3 regions of the Nitratireductor sp. PBL-C9 genome follow, and region 1 is predicted to be linked to each of the others. Evidence: predicted binding sites of a transcription regulator. Region 1 holds the regulator's gene; each other region holds the start of a gene.
What was found. Region 1 encodes LexA, which represses DNA repair genes until DNA is damaged. Its sites were predicted from a motif close to TGTTCNNNNTGTGTTCNG; they were not measured.
Positions count from the first base shown of each region.

Region 2: the regulator LexA is predicted to act here: its motif matches at 1,255-1,272, upstream of ACRTG1_RS12665 (DNA polymerase IV).
Region 3: the regulator LexA is predicted to act here: its motif matches at 1,772-1,789, upstream of parE (DNA topoisomerase IV subunit B).

Region 1 is NZ_JBPAXW010000012.1:6,481-9,756, forward strand. It holds gene ACRTG1_RS22030 (NAD(P)H-hydrate dehydratase) at 1-809, shown strand, start outside; gene lexA (transcriptional repressor LexA) at 902-1,624, opposite strand; gene ACRTG1_RS22040 (MarC family protein) at 1,711-2,343, opposite strand; gene gyrA (DNA gyrase subunit A) at 2,575-3,276, shown strand, end outside.
Region 2 is NZ_JBPAXW010000005.1:196,477-199,752, reverse strand. It holds gene ACRTG1_RS12665 (DNA polymerase IV) at 1-1,244, opposite strand, end outside; gene ACRTG1_RS12660 (GNAT family N-acetyltransferase) at 1,357-1,932, shown strand; gene ACRTG1_RS12655 (hypothetical protein) at 2,117-2,770, opposite strand; gene ACRTG1_RS12650 (DUF3572 domain-containing protein) at 2,792-3,076, opposite strand.
Region 3 is NZ_JBPAXW010000005.1:214,988-218,263, reverse strand. It holds gene parE (DNA topoisomerase IV subunit B) at 1-1,703, opposite strand, end outside; gene gcvP (aminomethyl-transferring glycine dehydrogenase) at 1,897-3,276, opposite strand, start outside.

The DNA of each region.
Region 1 (3,276 bases):
ATGCGCACAAATATGTGCGTGGTCATGTGGCGGTTGTTTCGGGCGGTGGCGCATCCACTGGTGCTGCGCGGCTTGCCGCGCGTGGCGCGGCGCGCGCCGGGGCAGGGGCCGTGACGGTGCTTTCGCCTGCAAACGCCCTGTCGGTGAACGCGATGCACCTGACCTCAATCATGCTGCGCAAGGCGGAGGCAGTGGATGAACTCATCGCCTTCCTCGATGAGCGAAAACCGACAGCCGCTGTTCTCGGCCCGGCAGCCGGCACAGGCGAGCGCACGCGCAGCTTCGCGCTGGGTTTTCTGGAGCGCGATGAAGGGCTGAAAGGGCTGGTGCTGGATGCCGACGCCATCACCGCCTTTGCCGATGCGCCCGATACGCTCTTCGAGGCCGTGAGAAGCTCCGCCTTAGCGACCGTGCTGACGCCGCATGACGGTGAATTCGCGCGCCTCTTCGGCGATCTCGCGGCTGACGCTTCCATGTCCAAGGTGGAGCGTGCGCGCGCAGCGGCAGAGCGCTCAGGAGCGGTGATCATCCTGAAGGGGGCGGACACGGTCGTCGCCTGCCCGGACGGGCGCGCCGCGATCAACACCAACGGATCGCGTTTCCTGGCGACGGCGGGCTCTGGCGATGTTCTGTGCGGGATTGTGGCCAGCCTTCTGGCGCAGGGCATGCCGGTCTTCGAAGCGGCATCGGCCGGCGTGTGGCTGCATGCAGAGGCTGGCGGGATGTTTGGCCGGGGCCTGATTGCGGAAGACCTCCCCGAGATGCTTCCGCATGTCTTCCAGGCGCTCTTCCCGGACGATGTTGGCTGAACCGACGCGGAGCTTGAAAAGAGCGCGCATTCTGGATGCCGGATGGCATCGGAGCCGGGGCATGCCTGAAGCCGCCCCGGATAGTCTTAAACTCAGTAGCGGCGCATCAGGCCGACGAGGCGACCCTGCACCTTGACGCGGTCGGGGCCGAAGATACGGGTTTCGTAAGCCGGATTGGCGGCTTCAAGGGCAATCGATGCGCCCTTGCGGCGGAAGCGCTTCAGCGTTGCCTCTTCCTGATCCACCAGCGCCACGACGATCTCGCCGGGATTGGCGGTCTGCGTCTCGCGGATGATCACCGTGTCGCCATCGAAAATGCCCGCATCGATCATCGAGTCGCCCTTGACCTCAAGCGCGTAGTGATCGCCACCGGTAAGCATGTCCGGCGGAACCGCGATGGAATGGGTCTGGTGCTGAATGGCGTCGATGGGGACACCGGCAGCGATGCGGCCCATCACAGGCACGGAAACGACGCCGGAAAGCGCGTCATCATTGCTGGCGGCAGGCTTGGAGGCCGCTGGCGCGGGCGTCTTGCCGAGGCTGCCCTCGATGACGCTTGGCGAAAAGCCGCGCGCGGCGGAATTGAGGCCCGGCGCGATGGAATCGGGAAGCCGCAGAACCTCCAGCGCACGCGCCCTGTTCGGGAGCCGGCGAATGAAGCCGCGCTCCTCCAGAGCCGTGATCAGCCGGTGAATGCCGGACTTGGAGGCGAGGTCGAGCGCCTCCTTCATTTCATCGAAGGAGGGCGGGATTCCGGTCTCCTTCAGTCGTTCATGGATGAACAGAAGAAGTTCGTGCTGCTTGCGGGTCAGCATGGGCGCCACCGAGAATCAGTTAAAAACAAAACCAGAACATACTCTATATGTTCCAGTTGTGTTCCGCAACCGTCCGGTTGCAGCGCCTATGGCGCAGCGAAAAGCGCCTTGGCTCCGTCTGCCACGAACTGGACCGCGAGGGCTGCCAGAATGACGCCCAGGAGGCGCGTCAGGATGGAGCGTCCCGTTTCGCCCAGAAAGCGGTCCACGCGCTCCGCCAGCGTGAAAACGGCATAGGTGAGGAGGATCGTTCCAAGCAGGATGCCGAGCAGCGCGATGGTGCCAAGAATCGAATTGAACTCGCCCGAAAGAAGCACGGTGGCCGAGATGGCGCCGGGACCCGCGATCAGCGGAATGGCCAGCGGGAAGGCGGCGATGTTGCGGATCATGTCGCGCGTGATCGCGCGCTCGGCACTCTTTTCGTGGCGCTCCTGGCGGCGCTCGAAGATCATCTCGAAGGCGATGAAGAACAGAAGCAGGCCGCCTGCCACACGGAAGGCGGGAAGCGTGATGCCGAACACGGCCAGAATGGCGCTGCCAGCGACGCCGAACAGGGCCAGAACGGCGAATCCGATGATGGCTGCGCGCACGGCCACCTGATTGCGCTCCGAGCGGTTCATGCCCGCTGTCAGCGCCAGAAAGAGCGGCGCAAGCCCTGGCGGATCGACGGTTACCAGCAATGTGACGAAGGCGTTGAAAACGGTATCGTAACCAGGCATCGGGTTCTCCTTGCGGCCTCTCTAGCCCAGCTTGGATGCGAGGGAAAAGCCCTCATTCTTCACGCAGGCTCGCTTCCTGCGGCAATTTGTCAAGGCGCTCATCCCCAGGAGGTTCGTATGCGCCTGAAATTGCGTTGGATTTCCGTCATCAAAAACGGATGCTCAATTGGAGAATCGCTGACGGCTCATATATAAAGAGTATGTGATTCCTCATTAAGAATGTGACACGTTTTGACTGACCAGACGACGCCGAACGGATCGGGCGAGCCCGACGAAATCGAGCCGATTTCCATTGTCGAGGAGATGCAGCGCTCTTATCTCGATTATGCGATGAGCGTGATCGTGAGCCGCGCCCTGCCGGATGCACGCGATGGTCTGAAGCCGGTGCATCGGCGCATTCTCTATGCATCCCATGAGAGCGGTTACCACTGGAACCGCAAATATGTGAAATCGGCCCGCCCCGTTGCCGACGTGATGGGTAAATACCACCCGCACGGCGATGCCGCCATCTACGACGCCTTGGTGCGTATGGCGCAGAACTGGTCCATGCGCCTGCCGCTGGTCGACGGGCAGGGCAATTTCGGCTCCATCGACGGCGATCCGCCGGCGGCAATGCGTTACACCGAGTCGCGTCTCACCAAGGGCGCGCATGAGCTTCTGGAAGACATCGACAAGGACACGGTCGATTTTCAGGACACCTATGACGGCTCCTCCAGCGAGCCGCGCGTGCTTCCGGCGCGCTATCCGAACCTTCTGGTCAATGGTTCGGGTGGTATCGCCGTCGGCATGGCGACGAACATTCCGCCGCACAATCTGGTCGAAGTCATCAATGGCTGCGTGGCGCTGATCGAGAACCCCGCACTCGGCCTGCCGCAGTTGCAGGAGATCATTCCCGGTCCCGATTTCCCGACCGGCGGCCTGATTCTCGGCCGT
Region 2 (3,276 bases), on a different contig from region 1:
GCCTGTTTGCCGAATTTTTCGCGCAGGCTGTCGATGGCGCCCTCGGCGAGTGCGCGCTTGTGGGAAAGCCCGTCGACAAGGTCTTGCGGATCGGCCCTGCCGGCGTCGGTCAGGTCGCTGACACCGATGCCCAGAAGGCGAAAGCGCGTGCCATCCACCTCCCGTTTCAGGAGTTCCAGCCCCGTGTGAAAGATGCGGTCGGCGAGCCGTGTCGGGTCTCCCAGCTGCCGGTTGCGTGTGCGCAGCCGGAACTCGGCGGTCTTGAGTTTCAGAACGACGGTTCGACCGGCAATGTCGGCCTCCTTAAGCCGGGCGGAAACCCGCTCGGAAAGCGCGCGCAGCACCGGCACCAGATCCTCCATCCGGGACAGATCCGTGTTGAACGTGGTTTCAGACGAAACGCTTTTTGCTTCACTGCGCGGTTTCACGCCGCGTTCGTCCATGCCGCGCGAAAGGTGATAGAGCCGGTCGCCCATCGTGCCGTAACGCCGCATCAGCTCGTTGCGCTCCATGGTCTGAAGCTGGCCGATGGTGCGGATGCCATCCTTGCCGAGCGTGGCGGCAAAGGCCTTGCCGACGCCCCAGATGAGCGTGACGGGCTGTCTCTGAAGAAAGCTGACGGCCTCTTCCTGACCGATCACGGAAAAGCCGCGCGGCTTGTCCAGGTCTGAAGCCACCTTGGCCAAGAATTTGCAGTAGGAGAGGCCGACCGAAACGGTGATGCCGACTTCCTCTTCCACCTGCCGTGCGAAGCGGGCGAGCACCAGGGCGGCGGGCGCACCATGCAGTTTCTCCGTGCCGGCGAGATCGAGAAAGGCTTCGTCGATGGACAGCGGCTCGACCATGGGGGTGAGCGCCTCCATCATTGAGCGCACCTGACGGCCGACCCTTGAATATTTCTCCATGTCCGGCTTGACCACGACGGCCTCGGGGCATGCTTCGAGCGCCTTGAACATGGGCATGGCAGAGCGAACGCCGTGGATGCGGGCGATGTAGCAGGCGGTGGAGACGACACCGCGTTTGCCCCCACCAATGATGACCGGCCTGTCGCGCAGGGCCGGATTGTCCCGCTTCTCGACCGAGGCGTAGAAGGCATCGCAGTCGACATGGGCGAGAGACAGGCGGTCAAGCTCGGCATGGGCGAGCATGCGCGGGCTCCCGCATGACCGGCAACGCCGCGATGCGGTGTTCGCCGGGGTCAGGCAATCGCGGCAAATGCCATGCGTGAGGGCGTTGACAGGCATGATTGATCATGTGAACATAAAGTGAACATGCATCTTACTTGAAACACCGCCATGGCACAAGCTGCGGTCTGGAGCAGGCGGGTTGCCAGAAGCCGGGTTGCAACAGGTCAGGGTGGACTATCGGATTGCGCCCCTGACGCCGGATTTGTGGCCGGCATTCGAGGATCTGTTTGGCAGGCAGGGCGCCTGTTACGGTTGCTGGTGCACGCATTTTCGTTTGCCACCGGCGGTGCGGCGACAAAACGACCGCGAGAGCAACAGGGATCACATCAAGGCGCGAATTGCAGCCGGCCCGCCTCCGGGGATCTTGCTCATGGATGGCGCAAAGGCGGATGGCTGGATGCAGATCGGGCCGCGCGCCGACATTTCCGAATGGAACAACAAGGGGCGTGTCTCTGCGCCGCTGGGAGAGGGCGAGGAGCGTGAGGTGGATATCTGGGCGATCTCGTGCTTCTTCCTGCGAAGCTCGGCGCGCCGAAAGGGCCTGTCTCACGTGCTTGTTGCCGGCGGGATCGATTTTGCCCGGCAAAACGGCGCGCGCCTGCTGGAAGCCTGTCCGATCACCCGGTCGAACGACAAGCGTTCCATCGGCCTGTTCGTGGGCTCGACGCGGGTCTTTGAAAAGGCCGGGTTCCAGACGGTCGCAGAGCGCAAGGCGGGGCGGCCGCTGATGCGGTTTACGCTTTGACTGTGTGATGCCGGGATGCGCTGTGGTTCTGGCCGGGCGCGGCGTTGTCTTTGCCAGGCCCGGCAGGTGCGGTGTGACTGTTCAGAGCGTTGCTGACGAGAAAAGGTTCGCCGGTAATGCGCTATCTCATTGATTTTGCGCAATTTTGGCCGGGAAATCGGTTTCCACTTTTGCTGGAATCGCTTTAGATCTGCAGTGAGCGGGCGATTTTCTCGCCGGCCTCTTTCCAGTGTTCCACAGCCGTTACGCCCTCGGGGATCGGCGGCATCAGCGTGCGCACGGAATTGTCGGCCATCAGGTGGAAGAGATGCGCGTCCTCCACCGTGTCGCGCACCGAGACGAGGTTGTAATACATGTCGTCGACGAAGGCGACGGGACGCTGATGCTCGCCGCGCAGGCGCTGGATTGCCGGGCCCTTGGCGCGCTCGGTCGTGAGCAGCGGATAGTGCATTTCCAGTTGGTCGAGCAGGGTGCGGCGCGTCTGCCGGTAGCGGTGGGGCATGGCGGTCAGGAGCACCACCTGGCTTGCTTTCGAAAGCCGTGCAATGGTTTCGGAGGCGTCTTCGGCCAGCGCCTGCCAGTCATGCTGGACCTCGAAAAACGCATCGACGAGCTGCGCCACGGTTTCATTGCTCACGCGGTCTCCGGAGGCGAGGTCGGTGACGTTCCCGTTGAGGCCAAAGCTTTCGAGCTTCAGCTCGAAGCCGCGCGTGCGCAGATATTCCGGAAACGGCCGGATGAATTCCAGGATCACGTCGTCCACATCGAGCACCAGCAGGGGATCGCTGCCGAGCGATAATTCGTCAATTTGCCGGGAGGTTTCCGGATCGATCGTCATGTTTGTGCCGTCCAAATCGTGTCAGGGCTGAATGTCGTAAGATGTGTTGCCATGGGGCAGGGCGGCTGGCGCGCGCGCAACCCGCTCGGGCGCGATGCCGCTTTCTTCGCAAAAGCGCAGCACTGTCGGCTCATGCGCCAGCACGAACTGCAGAACACCCGCCAGAAAACCCGGTTCGGCGGCGGCAGCGCGGATCTGGTGGGCCTCGATGCCGGTCAGCGACAGGAAGCGCGGCAGAAGTTCGCCGTCTGCCGCAATGAAGGCCAGGGCGGACACGGCAATGGTTTCGGCTTCCTCGCGTTGCATGGTTCATCCTCAATATAGGGTGTTTGGCCCGCTGCTGCATTTTCAACACGTGAATTGCGCGCAAAACCAGGGCCGTTATGCTGGAAGACTACGATTCGCAGGCGCCCATTACCGATTCATAAATCAAATCGTGCAAGGGTGGCGTCTGAAATTTCGGTGTATCGCACATCGCGGTCGGCAACCGGCGGTCTGCTGTTACG
Region 3 (3,276 bases), on a different contig from region 1:
TAGAAGAAGGTGATGAGCAGCGAGGCAATGTGCGCGCCGTCGACGTCGGCATCCGTCATGATGATGACGCGGTCGTAACGCAGATCGTCTTCACGGTATTTCGAGCGCGTGCCGCAGCCGAGCGCCTGTGTGATGTCGGAAATCTGCTGGTTGGCGGCGAGCTTGTTGGAGCCGGCGCTGGCGACGTTGAGGATCTTGCCGCGCAGCGGCAGAACGGCCTGACTGGCGCGGTTGCGCGCCTGCTTGGCGGAGCCGCCAGCCGAGTCGCCCTCGACGATGAAAATTTCAGCACCCGCTGCCGCGCCCATGGTGCAGTCGGCGAGCTTTCCGGGCAGGCGCAGCTTGCGCACGGCGCTCTTGCGGCTGACCTCGCGCTCCTGACGGCGGCGAAGGCGCTCATCGGCGCGCGCCACAACCCATTCAAGCAGTTTGGAGGCTTCCTGCGGGTTTTCTGCAAGCCAGTGGTCGAACGGATCGCGGATCGCGTTTTCGACAATGCGGGTGGCGGCAGCCGTCGCCAGCTTGTCCTTGGTCTGGCCAACGAACTCCGGTTCGCGCACGAACACGGAAAGCATGCCGGCGGCCGAGATCATCACGTCTTCGGAGGTGATGATGGAAGCGCGCTTGTTGCCGGTCAGCTCCGCATAGCCGCGCAGGCCACGCAGGAGCGCGTTGCGGAAACCGCTTTCGTGGGTTCCGCCCTCGGGCGTCGGCACGGTGTTACAATAGGAGTTGAGCATGGCGTCGCCGCCATACCAGGTGATCGCCCATTCCACGGCGCCATGACCGGTGGTCTTTTCGCTGCGGCCGGAGAAAATCTCCTTGGTGACCTGGAACTGCCCGTCGAGCGAAGCGGCCAGATAGTCCTTGAGACCGCCGGGGAAGTGGAAGGTCGCCTTTTCGGGCGTCTCGTCCTTCTCGCCGATCAGGGAAGGGGCGCAAATCCAGCGGATTTCCACGCCGCCGAACAGATAGGCCTTGGAGCGGGCCATCTTGTAGAGCCGCGCGGGCTCGAACTTCGCGCCCTTGCCAAAGATTTCTTCGTCCGGCTTGAAGCGCACCTTGGTGCCGCGCCGGTTGTGCACGTCGCCGAGCTTCTCCAGTCCGCCCTGCGGCAGGCCGCGTGAAAAAGTCTGGCGGAAGAGCTGGCGATTGCGGGCAACCTCCACCTGAAGGAGTTCGGACAGGGCGTTGACCACGGACACGCCAACGCCGTGCAGGCCGCCGGAGGTCTCGTAGACCTTGGAATCGAACTTACCGCCGGCATGCAGCGTCGTCATGATGACTTCGAGCGCCGACTTGTCCTTGAACTTGGGGTGCGGATCGACCGGAATGCCGCGACCGTTATCGGTGACGGAGAGATAGCCTTCCTCGTCGAGTTCCACTTCGATGAAGGTGGCGTGGCCGGCCACCGCCTCATCCATGGAGTTGTCGATGACTTCGGCGAACAGGTGGTGCAGCGCCTTGTCGTCGGTGCCGCCAATATACATGCCGGGACGGCGACGAACGGGCTCCAGACCTTCCAGAACCTCAATGTCGGCCGCACTGTAGCCGTCGCCCGACGGGGCGGGCGATGCAGATGGCGCGGGACGCGCAGCGGGCTTGCGCTGAGGCGCTGCCGGCTCGGGCGTTTTCGCACGTTCCACATTGGCAGGCGTCCCGGCGGCAGGCATTCCGGCGAAGAGGTCGTTGTTGTCGTCCATGAAGCGTGTTGTTTCCTGTCCGCGAATCAGCCCGCAGTTTGCCATGGTTTGCAAGGCAAAGCGAAGCCTGTTCCGGTTCCGTTCGGAGTGTGTGGACGACGCTTTACCAGAAAGCGGGGGCGCGCGCCAAGAGGTGCGCGGCAATTGAGGCGATCATCTCCCCAGCTTGGGGAGATGATCCGTTTCATCGTGGTCAGCTTGCCAGCGCTTCGATGGGCGGGCAGGCGCAGACCAGATTGCGGTCGCCGCCGACATTGTCGACGCGCGAGACGGGCGGCCAGTATTTGGACGCTGCCTCGAGCGAACCTTCGGGGAAGGCGGCTTCGCTGCGGCTATAGGGATGCGTCCAGTCGTCACCCATCAGCTCCATCGCGGTGTGCGGCGCGTTGGCGAGCGGATTGTCATCCTTCGGCCATTCGCCCTTTTCCACCCGCGCAGCTTCTTCGGCGATGGAGATCATCGCCTGGCAGAAGCGGTCGACTTCGCTCTTCGGCTCCGACTCCGTCGGCTCCACCATCAGCGTGCCCGCAACGGGGAAGCTCATGGTCGGGGCGTGGAAGCCATAGTCGATGAGCCGCTTGGCGATGTCGTCGACGGTGATGCCGGCGCGATCCTTGAACACCCGCGTGTCGAGAATGCACTCATGCGCGACACGGTCGTTGCGGCCTTTGTAGAGCACCGGGTAGTGCTCCTTCAGGCTGTGGGCGATGTAATTGGCGTTGAGGATTGCCATTTCCGTCGCCCGCTTGAGGCCGTCGCCGCCCATCATGCGGATATACATCCATGTGATCGGCAGGATCGACGCGCTGCCATAGGGGGCTGCGGCCACCGCATGGCTGCTGCCGAGCGCCACATGCCCCGGCACGAACGGCTTCAGATGCGCCTTGACGCCGATCGGGCCAACGCCCGGTCCGCCGCCGCCATGGGGAATGCAGAAGGTCTTGTGCAGGTTCAGGTGGCAGACATCCGCTCCCAGATCGCCCGGACGGGCAAGCCCGACCATGGCGTTGAGATTGGCGCCGTCGAAATAGACCTGGCCGCCGTGTTCGTGGATCACCGCGCACATGTCGCGCACGCCTTCCTCGAACACGCCGTGGGTCGACGGGTAGGTCAGCATCAGCGCCGCCAGCTTGTCGGCGTGCTCTTCCGCCTTCGCCTTCAGGTCGTCCTGATCGATATTGCCATCTTCCGTGCAGCGCACGACCACCACCCGCATGCCGGCCATGGAGGCGGACGCCGGGTTGGTGCCATGGGCGGAGGAGGGGATGAGGCAGATATCGCGGTCACCTTCGCCGCGCTCGGCGTGATAGCGGCGGATGGCCAGGAGACCGGCATATTCGCCCTGGCTACCGGCATTGGGCTGCAGCGAAACTGCGTCGAAGCCGGTGATTTCCGAGAGCCAGCGGTCCAGATCGTCGATCATGCGACGATAACCCAACGTGTGTTCCGGCGGAGCGAAGGGGTGAAGGCCACCCACTTCCGGCCAGCTCACGGGCATCATCTCGGCAGCAGCGTTGAGCTTCATGGTGCAGGAGCCAAGCGGGATCATGGCGCGGTCGAGCGCAAGATCCTT